2 regions of the Xenorhabdus doucetiae genome follow, and region 2 is predicted to be linked to the other one. Evidence: riboswitches for the same ligand, from Rfam matches in the RefSeq annotation. Region 2 holds a riboswitch; the other holds the start of a gene.
What was found. A riboswitch is a leader RNA that binds a small molecule or an ion and turns the genes downstream of it on or off. The one in region 2 is predicted to bind thiamine pyrophosphate.
Positions count from the first base shown of each region.

Region 1 (9,954 bases), 250 kb from region 2:
GCCGGTGAGATCATGAATTTCATGAACTTTTGCGCCAGTTCCGGCTGTTTGCTGGAGGCCACCTGAGCCGCCACTTCAATCTGCAAGTAGTGTCCTTCCTTGAAAAGGGCAGCGGCATAATTATCTTTTTTCTCTGACATAATGTGATAGCCGGGTGACGTGGTATAGCTCAGTACCATATCCCCTTCACCTTTCAGAAACAGGCCATAGGCTTCACTCCAGCCCTTAGTGACGGTGAGTGTCTTTTTGGCTACTTTCTGCCACTCCTGTGCGGCCTTGTCGCCATAAAGCTCCTGTATCCAGAGCAATAACCCCAGTCCCGGCGTGCTGGTACGGGGATCTTGATAAATAATTTTCCAATTCTGGCGGCTATTGATTAATTCATCCATACTTTTTGGGGGATGAGGCAGGGTGTTTTTGTTGTAAATAAAGGCAAAATAACCGTAATCATACGGAATAAATGTCGTATTGTTCCATGTGATGGGTAATGTCAGTTTTGAGGTATCAACCTGACTCGATGTGAATAACCCAGTTTGTTGCGCGGCTTGGATCAGATTGTTATCTAACCCCAGTATAATATCTGCCGGTGTCTTTTGGCCTTCCATCCGCAAACGGTTCAACAAAGATACCCCGTCTTCCAACGCAACCAGTTTTAGTTCACAGCCACACTCTGCTTCGAAGGCTTTTTTGATGGCAGGCCCCGGCCCCCATTCAGAGGCAAAGGAATCATAAGTGTAAACGGTCAGTGTTGGTTTCGCCTGAGCTGTCTGAGCAAAGAGACTGGCAGAAATAGACAGCAGACCGATAGCGATAGTCATAAAACGGGAAAATAATTTCTTAAACACTTTGCTCTCCTGTCGTTGCAACGGATTAACGGTTGCAACATCAATAGTTAATAATATTGATGGTTATAAACATTAATAATTAATGTTTGTCAGTAGTAGACAGCAAAGGATCTGAGAAGGTGCTAAATGAAAATGACATCTGTTATATCAATGATTAGCGTCTCAAATCCCTACGACGGTACTAACCGGTTCAGGTTCGACGGGTTTGTTCTCAGCAATACTGTTTTATGACAGCCGCACCCCGTTGAGATAGCGGTATTGTAGAGACTTCGGTTGCGTCTGCAAAGTCTAATCATAGAGGTTTACCGCTTGGGATGAGTGTGAAACAATTAGCTATCTTTTTAAATTTGTTATACCGAGAGGTAGTCTGGTGATCGATGATGATGGCTACCGCCCGAATGTAGGAATTGTAATTTGTAATCGCCAAGGGCAGGTTTTGTGGGCCCGCCGTTATGGGCAGCATTCCTGGCAGTTTCCTCAAGGGGGTATCAATCCGGGGGAATCACCAGAACAAGCGATGTATCGCGAGTTGTTCGAAGAAGTTGGTTTAAATCGCAAAGATGTACGGGTTCTCGCCTCGACCCGGAGCTGGTTGCGTTACAAATTACCCAAGCGTTTGGTGCGTTGGGATACAAAGCCCGTTTGTATTGGGCAAAAGCAACGTTGGTTTTTATTGCAATTGTTATGTAATGAAGCAGATATTAATGTGCAGCGCAGTAAAACGCCGGAGTTTGATGGTTGGCGTTGGGTCAGTTACTGGTATCCTGTCCGACAAGTCGTTTCTTTTAAACGAGATGTCTATCGCCGCGTGATGAAAGAATTCTCTTCTATTGTGATGTCAGCGCAGGAACCTGCTTCATTATTACCTTCACCTTATTTACATCGTCGTAGAAGAAGCTAGGTCATTGCTATGCTCATGCGCTTACGGGAAATTGTCGAAAAGGTTGCGATGGCAGCTAATTTATCTGAAGCGCTTGAGCTATTGGTCAATGAAACCTGTCTGGCAATGAACACGGATGTTTGCTCTATCTATTTGGCCGATCACCAGCGGCAATGTTATTACCTGATGGCGACTAAAGGGTTAAGCAAACCGAAAGGGAAAGCAGTCAGTCTGGCCTTTGATGAAGGCGTTGTGGGTCAAGTTGGGCGTTTGTCTGAATTAATTAACCTCGCTGATGTGCGTGACCACCCTAGTTTTAAATATATTCCCCAAGTGAAAGAAGAAAACCTGCGGGCTTTTTTAGGTGTCCCGATTATTTATCGTCGCCAATTGCAGGGAATATTAGTTGTCCAACAGCATGAAAGACGCTTATTTAATGAAAGTGAAGAATCCTTCATGGTGACATTGGCGATGCAGCTTGCTGCCGTTCTCTCTCAGGCGCAAGCAAAAGGAGTATTCGGCCGGTATCGTCAGACCCGCATTAAGGCGCTCGCTATTTCTAACGGTATTGTGATGGCGCAGGGATGGCGAGATTGCTCACAACCGTTGCTGGAACAAGTCACGCAAGCATTAACATTGGATTATCAGGCGGAACGTTCAAGGCTGACGTCTGCCCTCGAAGAAGCCACCGCGGAATGCCGCCGTATCAGTAAGCGTTTTACCGCCAGTTCACAAAAAGAAAGCGCCGCGATTTTTGATCTCTATTCTCATCTATTAAATGACCCTCAACTCAAACAAGATCTGTTTTATTCTGTCGATAACGGTTTTGTGGCGGAATGGGCGGTTAAAACGGTGATTGAAAAATATGCCGAACAGTTTGCCAGCCTGCAAGATCCTTACATGCGGGAGAGGGCATCGGATCTGCGGGCGCTGGGTCAACGGGTACTGTTCCATCTGAATGATGCTTTCACGGGAACAAGGCAATGGCCGCAGCGCTTTATTCTGGTTGCTGATGAACTCAGTGCTAATCTGTTGGCTGAATTGCCGCAAGATCAATTGGTTGGCGTGATTGTGCGAGATGGCGCAACTCACTCCCATTCTGCCATACTGGTTCGGGCGATGGGCATTCCCGCTATCATGGGGGCGGATATCCAGCCTGCGCTACTACACAACCGGACGCTTATCCTTGATGGTTATCGCGGAGAGATTTTAATTGAACCAGAACCACTGGTTGCTCAGGAATACCAACAAATCATTGAGGAAGAACAAGTTCTCAGCAAGCTGGCGGAATGTGAACAGCAAAAGCAAGCGCGGTTAAAAAGCGGCGAACGCATTCTGGTGCAGCTCAACGCTGGCCTGAATTTGAAACATGAACAGCAGATAGAAGACAGTATTGATGGCATTGGGCTGTACCGCACAGAAATCCCTTTTATGCTGCACAGCGGTTTTCCATCAGAAGATGAGCAGAAAAATCGCTACCAAGAGATGCTGGAACTTTTTCCTGATAAGCCAGTAACGTTGAGAACATTGGATATTGGTGCTGACAAACAACTTCCCTATATGCCTATCCATGAAGAAAATCCTTGTCTGGGATGGCGGGGAATTCGCATTACACTCGATCAACCGGAAATATTCCTGATCCAGCTTCGGGCGATGCTAAAAGCCAATGCACAGACGGGCAATTTAAAAATACTCTTGCCGATGGTGACCAGTATTGAAGAAATTGATGAAGTTCGCAAATTGATTGAGCGAGCGAAAGCTGAAGTAGAGCAGGCATTAGCCGATACCATTACCATGCCCCAAATTGGCATGATGCTTGAAGTTCCCTCTACGCTTTTTTTGCTGCCTCAATTAAAGCAACGGATTGATTTTGTTTCTGTTGGTACGAATGACTTGACCCAGTACTTGCTTGCAGTGGATCGCAATAATACCCACGTCGCTTCGCTGTATGACAATTTACATCCTGCGGTGATCCGCGCCCTGAAACTGGCCTTTGATGAATGCCAACGCCTTGATCTCCCTATCAGCGTATGCGGAGAAATGGCCGGTCTGCCAATGGGAACATTAATATTGCTTGGTTTAGGCTATCGCAGCCTGAGCATGAGTGGCCGCAGCGTTCCGCGTACCAAGTATTTGCTGCGGCAGTTGGATGCCAGGGAGCTTGAGCACCTTATTGAATTGATATTGAAAGCCGAAACCAGCCATGAGGTAAAAGCGCTGTCCGCCGAATTTATGGAATCACAGGGCTTGGGCGGCTTGATTCGGGGTGGTAAGTAGTGTCTTTCAGCATTTTCATGCTTGCAACCACATGCCGTTTAGTGGTGAGCAAGTCACTTGCCTGTGCTATTATCCGTGATTATTTGTCTTAACCTATTCAAGTCATATAATTTATTCGCACAAGATCATTTATTCACAATATCATTCATTCACACAACATGATTTTTAGTGGGGAACGATGAGCACTAGCTATCTGGCATTTCCTAATATTGACCCTGTCATCTTTTCAATCGGGCCGGTATCCCTCCATTGGTATGGTTTTATGTATCTGGTCGGTTTTGTTTTCGCCATGTGGCTGGCAAATCGCCGGGCAGCAAAACCAAACAGTGGCTGGGACAAAAACGAAGTTGAGAACTTACTGTATGCAGGGTTTGTCGGGGTTTTCGTCGGTGGACGCCTCGGTTATGTTTTGTTCTATAATCTCCCAATGTTCCTGGATAACCCGCTTTATCTGTTTAAAGTCTGGGATGGGGGAATGTCTTTCCACGGCGGACTGGTCGGCGTCGTTTGCGCCATGTGGTGGTTTTCGCGCCGCACCAAGCGCCATTTCTTACAGGTCGCGGATTTTGTTGCTCCCTTAGTGCCTTTTGGTTTGGGCATGGGGCGTATCGGTAACTTTATCAATGGCGAATTATGGGGGCGGGTTACGCTTGATACGCCGTGGGCAATGTTATTTCCGGGTTCCCGCAGTGAAGATATCGCCATCGCCAGCGCCAATCCTTCGCTATGGCCCATTCTGGAAAAATACGGTGTCCTGCCACGCCATCCCTCACAGTTATATGAGATGGTGCTCGAAGGCATCGTATTATTTATCATCCTCAATTTATTTATCCGTAAACCGCGCCCGATGGGGAGCGTTTCAGGCTTATTCCTGATTGGTTACGGTGCATTTCGCATCATCGTCGAATTTTTCCGCCAGCCTGACGCACAGCTTGGGCTGTTTGAAGGGATAAGTATGGGGCAAATCCTTTCTGTCCCGATGATTTTAGCGGGAATACTGATGATGATATGGGCATATAAATACCCCGGCAACAAAACTCGCAATAACAAGGTACAAGAGGCAAAATGAAACAGTATCTGGATTTAATGAAAAAAGTGCTGGAAGAGGGCACAGCAAAAGATGACCGTACAGGAACGGGAACACTCTCTATCTTTGGTCATCAGATGCGTTTCAATTTGCAAGAAGGATTCCCACTGGTCACCACCAAGCGTTGTCATATTCGCTCGATTATCCATGAATTACTCTGGTTCTTAAATGGCGATACCAATACCCAATACCTGCATGATAATGGCGTGTCTATTTGGGATGAATGGGCTGACGAAAATGGCGATTTAGGGCCGGTTTACGGTAAACAATGGCGTGCCTGGGGCGCTGCGGATGGCCGTCAAATCGATCAATTGACGCAGGTTATTGAGCAGTTGAAAAGTGATCCTGATTCACGCCGGATCATCGTTTCCGCATGGAACGTCGGGGAATTAGATAAAATGGCATTGGCGCCATGCCATGCTTTTTTCCAGTTCTACGTCGCAGACGGTAAACTTTCCTGCCAGCTTTACCAGCGCTCTTGTGACGTGTTTTTAGGCTTGCCGTTCAACATCGCCAGCTACGCACTATTAGTACATATGATGGCGCAACAGTGTGATCTTGAAGTGGGTGATTTTGTTTGGACGGGCGGTGATACCCATCTTTACAGCAATCACCTGGAACAGACTAAACTGCAATTAAGCCGCGAACCCCGTGCGTTACCTCAGTTAGTGATTAAGCGGAAACCCGATTCACTGTTCGATTATCAATTCGAAGACTTTGAGATTGTGGATTATGATCCACATCCCGGTATTAAAGCCCCGGTTGCCATTTAATCCTCTTTTTCCATCCTCAAGTTTGAGGATGGAAAATGTATTTACCCACATCAATTATTCATTTCATTAATCATATTTCGAACTGAAAATTCATCCCGCGAGAACTTGACATTTTTTAATCAGCAAGTAGATTGACTGTTTATGATATTAACAGTAGGTGAAATGGGTATGTTAAATAATTCAGTAATTGAATCATCTTTTATGACTGGGCAATTAAGCCTGGATGCAGTGGTCATTGATCTATTCAAATATAGCGATGGATATATTGTTATTACAGACAATAGCCCTTTTTACCCCAAAAATTATAAATGGGGTGATCAAAAAAGTGATAGGGGAGTTATCACTTTTAATCATCATGAATTAAATATTATTAGGACTTATACTGCGGCTATCATTGACGGGCAGATTTATATTGACCAGAATATACCCAATAAATTAAATGCAGAAGATAAACTTATTCCGGCACACTATTTATCATCATTAAATGGTCTGGAAGATCAATTTATCATAGGTGAAAAAGTTAAATTATCTGTTGATGCTGAAACCAGACATAAAATCAGTGCCGCGCATAGCATGGCACACTTTATGTCTTTAGCCTTGAACAAAGCAGCTAATAAATATTGGAATAAAAGTTATGAAACGGATAGCTTAGGAAATTTTAACTTGGATAAAGCAGCAATATTTAAATCATCAATTTCTGAGTTAAAATCAATAGATATATATAGGTTTGGTAAATCGATCAAGAAAAAAGGATTTGATAAATCTTCATTTATGGAAAACATTGACCATGCCTGTGAAGAAATAAATATCACGCTGAAAAATTGGCTTGTAGCGGGGAGTGAAATACAGGTTGAATATACATCAAAAAATATTCAAGATTTACGATTATGGAAAAGTACAGTAGAAAATCACCCTGTTGTTATTCCGTGTGGTGGAACCCATATAATAAATACAGCAGAAATCAAGGATGTCAAAGTGGAAATAAACCCAGGGGAAAGTGACGAATATATTGTAATCATAACACATTGTGATTTGAGATAATAAAATATGATCAGTTTTGAATTAATGTCTGTATTTATTCTATTGGCATTGCTCTCTTACCTGACTCCTGGCCCTGATTGGGCTGTTATCAGTATTTTACCTCAACTTTATTAACCCATCACTGCCTCCTCTTAGACAAGTTATCATACTTGGTATGATTGACATTATTATTGGAGTTTCTTGGTGGATTATTATTCTGCTCTTTTTTGTTTTTATTGTAAAAGTCGAATTTTATTTTGTGAGCAGTTACGCAATTAAAATGTAACAAGACAAAATATCTATTTTTTCTTCAAACCTCTTCGCATAATCAAACCATGCCCCTGTTTATTTGATTTCTGATCGTAGATATTCCTATTGATCAACATTGGGCAGGATAGAGAAGTCAGGGAATGAAGGAATATAAATGTCTTCACCAGCAAAATGGATTTACCTTATTGGAGTTACTGGTAGCGATGCTCATTATTTCGATTAGCTTGTCTTGGGGGTTGTATCATTGGGGGAAATATCAAAGCCGTCTGCATTTGCAATCAGCGGTGCATAATGTGCTGTCTTTTATGGAAAGGCAGCAGGCCTTGGCAAATTATTTAAATCAGGATCGTACCTTATGGTTAGTGACAGGGCAGCCTTGGTGCCTGATATCGTCTGTCACCAAAATAACCGCTTGCGATGAAGGGGATGGGGAACGGGTTAATTCTCCTCATGACGAGGTGTTTTTGTCCTTTTCCACGACGGATCGCATTGATTTTTATGGCATCAGAAATACAGCAATGCCAGCCAGTTTCACCCTGACAAACCCAGCGGGTGAAATTAGTGTCGTCATTTCAGGACGCGGGAGGATCAGGACATGCAGCAATACCATTAATCCGCTTCCGCATTGTGAGGGAATAAAAAACCCGTGACGCCGACTCGTTTTTATTGCAAGCCAAAGCAGGAAGGATTTTCCTTGTTGGAAATCATGGTGGCGCTGTTAATCAGTAGCGTAATTTTTGTTGCCATGACAAAAACTTATCCGGTTCTGTCAGGCCAAATTCTCGATCTCTATCGAAAATATCGATTGCATTATTTGGTGGACAGAACCGCCCATCTGATGGAGAAAGATATCCGGCGGGCAGGTTATTGTCGGGATAGAAAACAATGCAAAGGTGATCCATTGATCATTCAACATAAAAATACGGAAGCGACCAACTCCTGTTTGATTGTGGCTTTTGATCTCAATTTAAATAATCGATGGGAAAAACCGGATCATATTGACGCTGAATTTTTTGGTTATCGCTTAAATAACCGTCTCCTTGAGTGGAAAAGGGGGGCGGCGGATTGTCAGGAAAGCGGTTGGGAAAGGTTATTTGATCCCAAAGAGGTTGTCATTAATCGCTTTCATCTTGAAAAATCACGGGCAAAAGACGGGGTGACTTTTATCACTTTGTCCATTGATGCCCATTGGTTGAAATCCTCATCAATAAGGCATCGCTATCAAGCGACAATCCGGCTGCGCAATATCAGGGAAAAGTGATATCAGGGAAAACATATGGCGGATAAGCAACAGGGCAATATTCTGCTGGTATCGATAATGATGCTATTGGCACTGAGTTTGATGATGTTGAAAGCGCTCCATTATCAACAGGAAAGCGCCATGTTGATGATGATGGATGAACAAAACTATTTGCAGGCTTTTGGGCGCGCTGAATCATCACTGGAATGGGGGAAGGTGCAATCATGGCCGATCCATCAGCAAGATGCAGGCGCTTGGTTTTGCCAGCAACACACTGAATTTCACTTAACCAGTTGCCTCAAGCACTATTCAGGCAATCTTTTCTTATTAAAAGGGGTTGCTCAATTTACCTCAGGGCAAAAACTTGAACTTTATCAATGGATGAAACAGATGAAATCCTTAAAGCAAGATACACTTATTTCTGGTGCACTGATCCCCATTGAAAGCGGTTGGCTGGATTTTTGTCCTGTCTCTCAGGCTGAATTTTGTTTATGAAAATACTGAGCTTATTTGGGCGACAAAGACAACAAGAGGGCATGAGTTTGCCCGAAGTCATGGTTGCGTCTGCCGTATTTGCGATCTCTTTATTGGGTTTAATGCGTTACCATCAAGCCTTGTCAGCTAATTTCCAACAATATTGGGGGCAGCTTAAAGCGGTACGATATGCCTATGACCAGTTAGAACAATACGAACGTTTGGCAGGCCAGATTGATTGGCAGAAAACGGCAGGAGAAACGATACCGCGGGGCTGGAAAGTGGAATTTCAGCGAGAATTTCACGCTTGGGGCTGCTATCAAGTAACGATTAAGCTGACAGTACATTACAATAAACCCAGTAAATTAGAACGTTGGTTTTGTACAAGTGGGAGCATTGATGTTTAGCGTTTATCATTCAAATCAGCTCGATATTCTCAAGGAGTTGATGGTGGTATTGATCGGGGAGAATCCCCTGTCTGACCCATTTGGCAAAGAAGTGATTTTGGTGCAAAGCCCGGGGATGTCACAGTGGTTGCAAATTCAGTTGGCAGAAAAACTGGGCATTGCGGCGAATATGGAATTCCCGCTGCCGGCCACGTTTATTTGGCAGATGTTTACGTGCGTGTTGCCGGATATTCCCAAAGAAAGTGCTTTCAGTAAGGATGCCATGAAATGGAAATTAATGGCCCTGCTGCCCGATTTGTTGACGGAACCGGAGTTTTCAGCACTCAGGCACTATCTTGATCAGGATATTGATAAACGCAAGATCCACCAGTTGGCGGGCAGGATTGCCGACCTGTTTGACCAATATCTGGTTTATCGCCCACAGTGGTTAGAAAACTGGGAAAATGGTCAATTAATTGATGGCTTGAGCAGCAACCAGTTATGGCAAAAAAGGCTATGGATTGAACTGACCGCCTATACCCGTCAGCTACAACAACCTTTGTGGCACCGTGCTAATTTGTACCAGCGATTTATCACGACCTTGGAAGCAGGGAATTTTCCCTTGGAGGATCTTCCCGCGCGCATTTTCATCTGCGGGATATCGGTATTACCGCCTGCTTACCTGCAAGTCCTCAAGGTATT
Region 1 covers NZ_FO704550.1:3,563,877-3,573,830, reverse strand. Annotated here, with positions in the region: gene thiB (thiamine ABC transporter substrate binding subunit) at 1-845, opposite strand, end outside; TPP riboswitch at 995-1,099, opposite strand; gene rppH (RNA pyrophosphohydrolase) at 1,216-1,746, shown strand; gene ptsP (phosphoenolpyruvate--protein phosphotransferase) at 1,756-4,002, shown strand; gene lgt (prolipoprotein diacylglyceryl transferase) at 4,181-5,071, shown strand; gene thyA (thymidylate synthase) at 5,068-5,862, shown strand; gene XDD1_RS15550 (alanyl-tRNA editing protein) at 6,031-6,903, shown strand; gene XDD1_RS15545 (prepilin peptidase-dependent protein) at 7,293-7,802, shown strand; gene XDD1_RS15540 (prepilin peptidase-dependent protein) at 7,799-8,413, shown strand; gene XDD1_RS15535 (YgdB family protein) at 8,429-8,887, shown strand; gene XDD1_RS15530 (prepilin-type N-terminal cleavage/methylation domain-containing protein) at 8,884-9,273, shown strand; gene recC (exodeoxyribonuclease V subunit gamma) at 9,266-9,954, shown strand, end outside.
Region 1: another riboswitch for thiamine pyrophosphate. It lies ahead of thiB (thiamine ABC transporter substrate binding subunit); the one in region 2 lies ahead of thiC (phosphomethylpyrimidine synthase ThiC).

Region 2 (9,954 bases):
TTGATGGTAGGTTTCCTGATAGACCATCACACCATCCAATCCCAGTGTTTTCAGTTCAGCGTATTCTTCTTGCGCCAGTGGCTGGACTTCCATTGAAACCGAACTGAAATGGCGGTGGATCAGGGGAAGACAGCGACGAAAATAGTCCATGCCGACTTTGTTTTGGTGTTCCCCGGTGACCAGCAAAATATGCTCAAACCCCCGTTTTTTCAGCGCGAGACATTCGGCTTCAATCTCCTGTTCATTGAGCGTCTTGCGCTTAATGTGATTACTCATGGAGAAACCACAATAAGTACAATCGTTGGCACACAGATTGGAAAGGTAGAGTGGGATAAAAAATCCCACCGTATTGCCAAAACGCTGGCGAGTGAGCTGGTGTGCACGTTGGGCGAGTGGCTCAAGATAAGGCAGTGCAGCAGGGGAGAGCAGGGCCATAAAGTCATCCAGCGTCAAGCGATCGCGGTTGAGTGCGTGTTCAATGTCCTGTGATGTCTTGCTGTTGATGCGCAGTGTGATGTCATCCCAATCCAGTTGTTGCCAGCGCTGGCGAAATGTGCGGTTTGGTGTCGTGTTTGTCATAGCACCCCCAGAAAATCGGTCAGCGGGCTGGACGCCTCAGCATAGGATTTGGGGCTTGCCACGCCCGCTTGATGGGAAAGTTCGCCGGCTTCAATGGCGGTTTTGAATGCCTGAGCCATTTTCACCGGATTGCGGGCAACGGCGATGGCGGTATTGACCAGCACCGCATCCGCACCCATTTCGATGGCTGCCAGCGCATGGCTGGGTGCGCCGATCCCGGCATCCACTACCACGGGCACGTTGGCTTGCTCGATGATGATTTGCAGAAAATCACGTGTCAGTAACCCCTTATTGGAGCCGATGGGCGCCCCCAATGGCATCACCGCAGCACAGCCGACCTCTTCCAACCGGCGGCACAGGACAGGATCAGCGCCACAATAGGGCAGAACAATAAATCCCTCTTTGACCAGTTGTTCTGCGCCCTTCAATGTCTCAACGGGATCGGGCAGCAGGTATTTGACATCGGGATGGATCTCTAACTTAATCCAGTTCGTCCCTAACGCTTCCCGTGCGAGGTGAGCGGCGAAGATGGCTTCCTCTGCGGTTTTGGCCCCGGACGTATTGGGCAGTAGTTTGACGCCCAACTGTTGCAGGGGGGCGAGAATCCCATCGTCATGGCCGTGAAGATCGAGGCGTTTCATTGCCATGGTGACCAGTTGGCTGCCGGAAGCGCGGATCGCATCAATCATTAATCCGGCATGGGCAAATTTGCCTGTTCCTGTAAACAGGCGGGATTGGAAGGTAACATCTGCAATTTTCAACATAAAATTAACCTCCTGCAATCGCCTGAAACAGCAAAATCGTATCCCCGTCATTAATCTGATGGGTATGCCACTCTGAGCGCGGGATAATGGTTTGATTAATAGCCAAAGCCGTGCCTGACTGAGTGTGTTCTATGTGTTCCAGCCATTGTTGCACGGTCATGGGCGCACTCAATGCCATGGGTTGATCGTTGACGATAATGTTCATGCGACCTCTCTTCCTGACCGTTTTTTATCGGGTTGTCTGATAACGCCACAAACGGGGCACTGCGGGGAACGGGCAAGCTGTAAGGTGCTCCAGCTTTGTTGTCTGCCATCAAACAACCGGAGTTTGCCGTTTAAGGAAGAAGGAAGACCCGCCAGCATTTTTATGGCTTCCAAGGATTGCAATGTCCCGATCACCCCAACGATAGGGCCTAAGATCCCGGCGGTCCGGCAATTGCGCTGAGGTTCTTCCTGATGGGGATAGAGACAAGCATAGCAACCGTGTTGGTAAGGGGGAGTCAAGACCAGCAATTGCCCACTAAAGCCGACGGCACTGCCGCTGATCAGGGGTTTGTTTTCGGCAATACAGGCGGCATTGATGGCATGGCGGGTTGCCATATTATCGCAGCAATCCAGCACCAGATCGACTTGACTGATAACATCCATCAACGACTCACGATCTTGCCGCGCAGTTAGCACCGTGATATTGATTTGCGGGTTCAGTTCAACCAATTGTTTTGCCGCTAATTGGGCTTTGTTGGCCGGAATATCGCGGGTGCGATAGAGGATCTGGCGTTGCAGGTTTGAGATATGCAACTCGTCATCATCGGCCAGATACAGGTTTCCCACCCCTGCCGCCGCGAGATAAAGCGCTGCCGGTGAGCCTAATCCGCCAAGGCCGATAATCAGCACCTTGCCGGCTTTTAATTTCTCCTGCCCTTCGGGGCCAATATCTTCCAGCAGTAATTGGCGGCTGTAACGCATAAATTCCTGATCGTTTAACATAAAAGCCCCCGATCCTGTTCTTCAGCGATTTTTCCTTCAGCTATTTTCCCTTCAACCAAATAAAGTAATCTGGCCGTTGCCTGTCGCCAGTCTTGCGCTTGTGTAATCGCACTGACCAGTGCCACGCCACCCACGCCCGTTGCCACCACATCCGGCACCCGCTCCAGCGAAATGCCGCCAATGGCGACGGTGGGATATTCCGCTGTGCTCGCCACTTGCTGTTTCAGGGCGTCAAGCCCCTGTGGTGATGAGGGCATTTTTTTCGTGGTGGTGGGGAAAATATGCCCAAGTGCGATATAAGAGGGGCGCAGGGATTTTGCCCGCGCTAACTCTACTTGATCATGGGTAGAAATGCCCAGCCGCAATCCGGCCTGTTGGATGGCATTGAGATCGGCGCTAGCCAGATCTTCCTGCCCCAAATGAACGCCGTAGGCTTGGTGCTTGATCGCCAGACGCCAATAATCGTTGATGAACACGCGGGCGTGATATTGGCGGCCGAGGGCAATGGCGGACTGAATCTCCTTCTCGACCTGTTCGTCCGTTTGGTCTTTGATGCGCAGTTGCAGGGTGCGGACACCGGCTTCCAGTAACCGCTCAATCCATGTCAGGGAGTCCACCACCGGATAAAGCCCCAACCGATGTTCTGTCGGGGCAAAAGGGGCGGGGAGGCACATTGAGATGTCAGGCTGATTTTTCATGCGCCACCTCCTCTGCACTGTGATAAAGCTCGCTGCCATGGGAACGAAAGGCTTCTGACATCTGTTCCATGCCCGCTTCCTGCTCCAGTTTGGCCGCGTAGTCACGCACATCTTGGGTAATTTTCATTGAGCAGAATTTTGGCCCGCACATGGAACAGAAGTGGGCGACTTTGCCGGATTCCTGCGGTAAGGCCTCATCGTGATAAGCGCGGGCGGTGTCAGGATCAAGCGCCAGATTGAATTGATCTTCCCAACGGAATTCAAAACGTGCTTTCGACATGGCATTGTCACGGATTTGTGCACCGGGATGGCCTTTGGCCAGATCAGCCGCATGGGCCGCGATTTTGTAAGTGATCAGCCCTTGTTTGACATCTTCTTTATTCGGCAAACCAAGGTGCTCTTTCGGGGTGACATAACAGAGCATGGCACAGCCAAACCAGCCAATCATGGCAGCGCCGATGCCGGAGGTGAAATGGTCATAACCCGGCGCGATATCGGTCGTCAGTGGCCCTAAGGTATAAAAGGGGGCTTCGTGGCAATGTTCCAGTTCTTCGGTCATATTGCGGCGGATAAGCTGCATGGGGATATGCCCCGGCCCTTCGATCATGACTTGGACATCGTATTCCCATGCGATTTGGGTCAGTTCACCGAGCGTATGCAGTTCGGCAAATTGCGCTTCGTCATTGGCATCCTGAATGGAGCCGGGACGCAATCCATCCCCCAAAGAGAGGGAAACGTCATAGGCGGCACAAAGTTCACAGATTTCGCGGAAATGCGTGTAGAGGAAATTTTCCTGATGATGGGACAGGCACCATTTCGCCATAATTGAGCCACCACGGGAGACAATGCCGGTCAGACGCCTGGCGGTCATCGGCACGTAACGCAGCAGCACGCCGGCATGGATCGTGAAATAATCCACCCCTTGCTCGGCCTGTTCCAGCAAAGTATCGCGGAACATCTCCCAAGTCAGGTTTTCCGCGATGCCGTTCACTTTTTCCAGCGCTTGATAGATCGGTACGGTGCCAATGGGAACCGGGCTGTTGCGCAGTATCCATTCGCGGGTTTCGTGAATGTAACGTCCGGTGGAGAGATCCATCACGGTATCTGCGCCCCAGCGGGTAGACCAAATTAATTTTTCCACCTCTTCTTCAATGGACGACGTCACGGAGGAGTTACCGATATTGGCATTCACTTTCACCAAGAAATTGCGGCCAATAATCATCGGCTCGGATTCAGGATGATTAATGTTGGCGGGAATAATCGCGCGACCGGCGGCAACTTCTTGGCGGACAAATTCGGGGGTGATGTTTTCCGGTAAGTTGGCACCAAAATTTTGCCCGGCATGTTGCTGGCGCAAGACGTCACTGCGAATGCGCTCGCGTCCCATATTTTCACGCAGGGCGATAAATTCCATTTCCGGTGTGATGATCCCCTGGCGCGCATAGTGCAATTGGGTCACACACTTGTCCGGTTTAGCGCTCAATGGATGTGGGCGATGATGAAAGCGCAGGTGATCCAATCCGGCATCGGCAAGGCGTTGTTGGGTGAAATCGGAACTGAGGACGGAAACCGGTTCAGTATCATTGCGCTCATCAATCCACGGTTGGCGAAGTTTATGTAAGCCTTTTGTGACATCCAGTACGGCAGCCGGATCACCATAAGGGCCGGACGTGTCATAAACGGGAACAGGCTCGTTTTCTGCAAATTGGGGCTGCTCTTTTGTGCCGCCCGTTAATGTGGGAGAAAGTTGGATCTCACGTAGGGGAACCTGAATATCTTGACGTGAACCTTCAAGGTAAATGCGTTTTGAGTTGGGAAAAGTGACGCCTTGGATGGTGTTGATAAACGCTTGTGCGGCATCTCTCTGGGCCTTGCGCGGCCTGGCTGGATGCGCTTTTGGTGAAATATCCGCCGTTGGAATCATGGCATTGGAAATAACGATATCGTTGGACTTAGACATAGCAAATTCCTGACTGTGTTATCGCCTGTCGCATAGTTGATCAGGCTTAAGTTGAGAAAATTGCTTGTCTGGAGCTCGCAGGGAGTAATAGTTGGTGCTGGCGGGTATTTTACTGATACTGGCAGCGGGGTGATTACTCTTGTTCCCTTCGCGGGTATTAGCCCGATCAGGTTCTGCGGATCCCGAATAAACGGTCTCAGCCTGTGTTCATCGTGATATACGTTGAACGCTAGGCACTCCGACAAGAAAAAACACCCCAAAGTATAAAGGGGATTATGAAAACTACAACCTAAAACTGCTTTTGGGACAGGGTATTTTGCAGACGAAATAAGATAAAAAGGCGTATGCTTTGCTTGTGTTGATTCTGGGTAGATGGATTCTGGGCATAATAGTATGGGAATAATCACATAACTCATGATGGGACAAATGATGCAACAAAAATTGGTAGGTACAGAACGCGGCTGGTGGATTGTCAGTCTTGAAAATCGGGTTTGGCTGCCACAAGGAGAGTTACCTTTGGGCACGGCGGATCAGTGGTCATTGCAAGGCTATCTGGCGCAACCGATCGGCGAGTGGTTGGGCGAAACCGTCTGGTTGGTTCGGCAGAAAATGGCGTCAGATATGGCCTCTCCCCGTTTAATTGCTGATCGGGATGCTCAGTTATTTCAATTGGTCGGGCGGGGTGCCCAACTGGCTGAGTTTTATCGTTCACATCATTATTGTGGTTACTGCGGTCATAAGATGCAGCATAGCCAGCATGAATGGGCCTGTTTGTGCAACCATTGCCATGAACGTTACTATCCACAAATTGCCCCCAGCATTATTGTCGGCATTCGCCGCGATGACCATATTTTGCTGGCACAGCATCAGCGCCACCGCAATGGCGTCCATACTGTACTGGCCGGGTTTGTTGAAGTGGGGGAAACGCTGGAGGAGGCGGTGCATCGTGAAGTGATGGAAGAGAGCGGCATTAAAATCCGAAACCTGCGTTATGTCGCTTCCCAACCGTGGCCTTTTCCCAATTCATTGATGACAGGCTTTCTGGCTGATTATGAGAGCGGCGAAATCAATATTGACCCCGTTGAGCTTATCAGTGCCGATTGGCACCGTTATGATAACCTGCCCTTGATCCCGCCCCCGGATACGATTGCCCGCCGTTTAATTGAAGATACGGTGGCGTTGTGTCGTCAGCCGTAATTGGGGGAATTTGGTGAGAGACAGGTAAGCAAATCACGTTATTGGAGGTTATGCCAGCAGCTCAATGTCAGGCATGTTAAACTGTGCCAATTTTCTCGTGCTAATCAAGGGAGCTTGTCATGAATGAGTTGAAAAACGACCGTTATCTGCGTGCCTTATTGCGCCAGCCTGTCGATATCACACCGGTCTGGATGATGCGTCAGGCGGGTCGATATTTACCCGAATATAAAGCAACACGTCAGGCGGCGGGAGATTTCATCTCGTTATGCAAAAACACGGAGTTGGCGTGTGAAGTCACTCTCCAGCCCTTGCGCCGTTTTCCCCTGGATGCGGCTATCCTGTTTTCCGATATTTTGACGATCCCTGATGCGATGGGATTGGGGCTTTATTTCGAAACGGGGGAAGGGCCACGTTTCCATTCTCCGATTCAGAATCATGCTGATGTAGAAAAATTACCCGTGCCCGATCCCGAACTGGAGTTGGGTTATGTGATGGATGCAGTACGTGCTATTCGCAAGGCACTGGCAGGGCAAGTTCCTCTGATTGGTTTTTCGGGTAGCCCGTGGACGTTGGCAACCTATATGGTTGAGGGGGGAAGCAGCAAGGCTTTCACCAAAATTAAGGCCATGATGTATGCGGAACCTGCGACACTGCATAGCTTACTGGATAAATTGGCAAACAGCGTTATTCTATATCTGAACGCGCAGATAAAAGCGGGTGCGCAATCTGTCATGATTTTCGATACTTGGGGTGGGGTTTTGTCTCATCGCGATTATCTGGAATTTTCCCTGCAATACATGCATAAAATCGTGGATGGCTTGATCCGTGAACATGAAGGGCGTCGTGTGCCTGTGACCCTGTTCACCAAAGGGGGAGGACAGTGGCTTGAGGCGATGGCCGCAACAGGTTGTGATGCACTGGGTTTGGATTGGACCACGAATATGGCGGATGCGCGTCGGCGGGTTGGCGATAAAGTCGCTTTGCAGGGTAATATGGACCCTTCTATGCTGTATGCCCAGCCAGCCCGGATTGAAAAAGAAGTTTCGACAATCCTACACGATTTTGGTGCGGGCAACGGGCATGTTTTCAATTTGGGGCATGGCATTCATCAGGATGTTCCGCCAGAGCATGCAGGTGCATTTGTCGAAGCCGTACACCGGCTTTCAGTAAAATACCATCAATGATTCTATGATTGATACCAAGGCATTACGTCAGGAACAGAGTGAAAAATCACGGCGGGTTATCCGCCATGATGCTTTTTCTGCCTCTTTTACCGTAGATTTTACACCAAAGTTCATTGCGGGTGCTGATGTTGGGTTTGAACAAAGCGGTACGGTAACGCGTGCCGCCATTGTGGTCTTGCAGTATCCCTCACTGGATGTGGTCGAATATCAAATCGCCAGAATTGATACGGTGCTTCCCTATATCCCCGGCTTACTTTCATTTCGTGAATACCCAGCCTTGATGGCAGCATGGCAAAAATTAAGCCTGCGGCCTGATTTGGTGATGGTGGATGGTCAGGGCATTGCCCATCCCCGGCGTTTTGGTATTGCCAGCCATTTTGGGCTATTGGCCGATGTTCCCACGATTGGGGTGGCGAAAAGCCGCTTGTGTGGTGAACATGCACCGGTAGGTGAGATTGTGGGCGATCGTCAGCCATTGCTGGATCATGGTGAGCAGGTCGGTGTTGTATTGAGAAGCAAAAGAAGATGTAATCCGCTCTATATTTCCCTCGGTCATCGGGTCAGTACTGACAGTGCTGTATTTTGGGTTGAGCAGTGTCTGAGGGGATATAAACTGCCTGAACCCACCCGTTGGGCGGATGGGATTGCTTCAAATAGATTGTTTTTTAGGCAAACAATGCAGAAAAATCTATAATTGTGGCGGAAAAGTGTGGATATTCTTGATTTTCAGGTAAACTTCGACGCAAATTAGGCATCATGAGTAACGACCAATGTTAAGAAACCCGATTCACCTGAGGTTGGAGAAACTCGAAAGTTGGCAACATTTGACTTTTATGGCTAGTCTATGTGAGCGGATGTATCCAAATTATCAGGTATTTTGTCGCCAAAGCGGGTTTGCAGACCCTGCACAATATCGCCGGATTCTAGATCTCGTGTGGGAAATTTTGGTCGTTAAAGATGCAAAAGTGAATTTTGATAATCAGCTGGAAAAATTGGAAGCCATTATCCCATCATCAGAAGATTATGATATTTATGGTGTGTATCCGGCGATTGATGCATGCATTGCATTGGGTGAAGTCATTCATTCTCGCCTGAGTGGCTCGACGTTAGAACATGCAATAGCTATTAGTGAAATATCCATCCGCACTGTTGCTATGCTGGAAATGACGCAAGCCAGTCGGGAAATGACTGAGGATGAATTAAAATTATTACCGGCCATTGAGGAAGAATGGGATATTCAATGGGAGATTTACCGTTTGTTGGCAAATTGCGCAGAACGGGACATCGAATTAATTAAAGGATTAAAGGCTGATCTCCGTGAAGCGGGGGTGAGCAATATCGGCATAAATTTGGAGCAGTAACTCATAAAACGTGACTTATTGCTTGATTTGCCGTAGTTAAAAGGCTTCACATTTGCCCTCACTCTGTTCTACATTGGGGGGCGAAAAGAAGTGGCTATCGGTGCGTGTATGCAGGGGTGCTGTCAAATCGGCATATCCGTCGCACTCGATGCTTTGCAAACGATAAACACACTGTAAGGATAATCTATGAATAAGACTGAATTGGTTGATGCAATTGCAGCAGGTGCAGACCTGACTAAAACTCAGGCTAAAGCGGCGCTGGAGTCAACTTTGAATGCAATCACTGAATCCCTGAAAAATGGTGATGCAGTGCAGCTGGTAGGCTTTGGTACTTTCAAAGTTAACCACCGTGCAGAACGTACTGGTCGTAACCCACAGACTGGTAAAGAAATTAAAATCGCAGCAGCAAACGTACCTGCTTTCTCCGCTGGTAAGGCACTGAAAGACGCAGTTAAGTAATCGAATTGCGAAAAAAAATAAGAGGGGGAAATAAACCCCTTTTGTTGATTCTACAGGGGCTGTTAGCATTAGGGTTCGTCTCTTTGCTCAGCGCCTGTTCGATTCAGCCAACAACACCTCTTTTCAGCGCCAGCGGTTTTGTCACTGACAGCGGCGTTATTCGTTTATGGCGTTTGGATGACCAAAACAGTAGACCTCAGGTTATCATGAGTGTTTACAGTCCTTACTACGATAACGCTTACAACGATGCCTCTTACAACAATAAAAACAGCCGTAATAAAGACACCATTGTGACTTTTTACGAATATCGTCATGGCAGCTTGTGGCAAATCCGGCGCAATGTGTTTGATAATCCTCCAATCGTAGAAACATTACGTATCGCCCAAGATGACTCTGTCATTTTTAAGCTGCGGCAATTGCAAAAGCGTAATGAACCGTTATCCGATGATGATGTGGCTCGTCTGAAATTTGATGCTAAGCAGATAGAAAAAACCAGTGACGCTTTAATTGCCGATCAGGTGAATTTATTACAAGGGCATTGGCAGGATGGACGAGTGACCACCTGTGCAGGAAAGCAATTATCGATTGAGTTTGGGTCTGATGCTCAGAAGTGGCTCGAAGAAAGGCGAAATAACAGCGCTGGCTCATTAACGATTGCCTGGCTGAATTCGTCCGCAGGAAACAAGCTCTTGTTGGTCGCTAATGATGATTTTTGTCGTTGGGAACCGACGAAAGATAAGCTGTAATTTTGTCACTTTCGTCGGC
Region 2 covers NZ_FO704550.1:3,818,596-3,828,549, reverse strand. Annotated here, with positions in the region: gene thiH (2-iminoacetate synthase ThiH) at 1-579, opposite strand, end outside; gene XDD1_RS16730 (thiazole synthase) at 576-1,343, opposite strand; gene thiS (sulfur carrier protein ThiS) at 1,348-1,548, opposite strand; gene XDD1_RS16720 (HesA/MoeB/ThiF family protein) at 1,545-2,330, opposite strand; gene thiE (thiamine phosphate synthase) at 2,324-3,028, opposite strand; gene thiC (phosphomethylpyrimidine synthase ThiC) at 3,012-4,988, opposite strand; TPP riboswitch at 5,115-5,239, opposite strand; gene nudC (NAD(+) diphosphatase) at 5,415-6,185, shown strand; gene hemE (uroporphyrinogen decarboxylase) at 6,305-7,369, shown strand; gene nfi (deoxyribonuclease V) at 7,374-8,063, shown strand; gene XDD1_RS16690 (YjaG family protein) at 8,140-8,730, shown strand; gene hupA (nucleoid-associated protein HU-alpha) at 8,917-9,189, shown strand; gene XDD1_RS16680 (DUF1481 domain-containing protein) at 9,237-9,935, shown strand.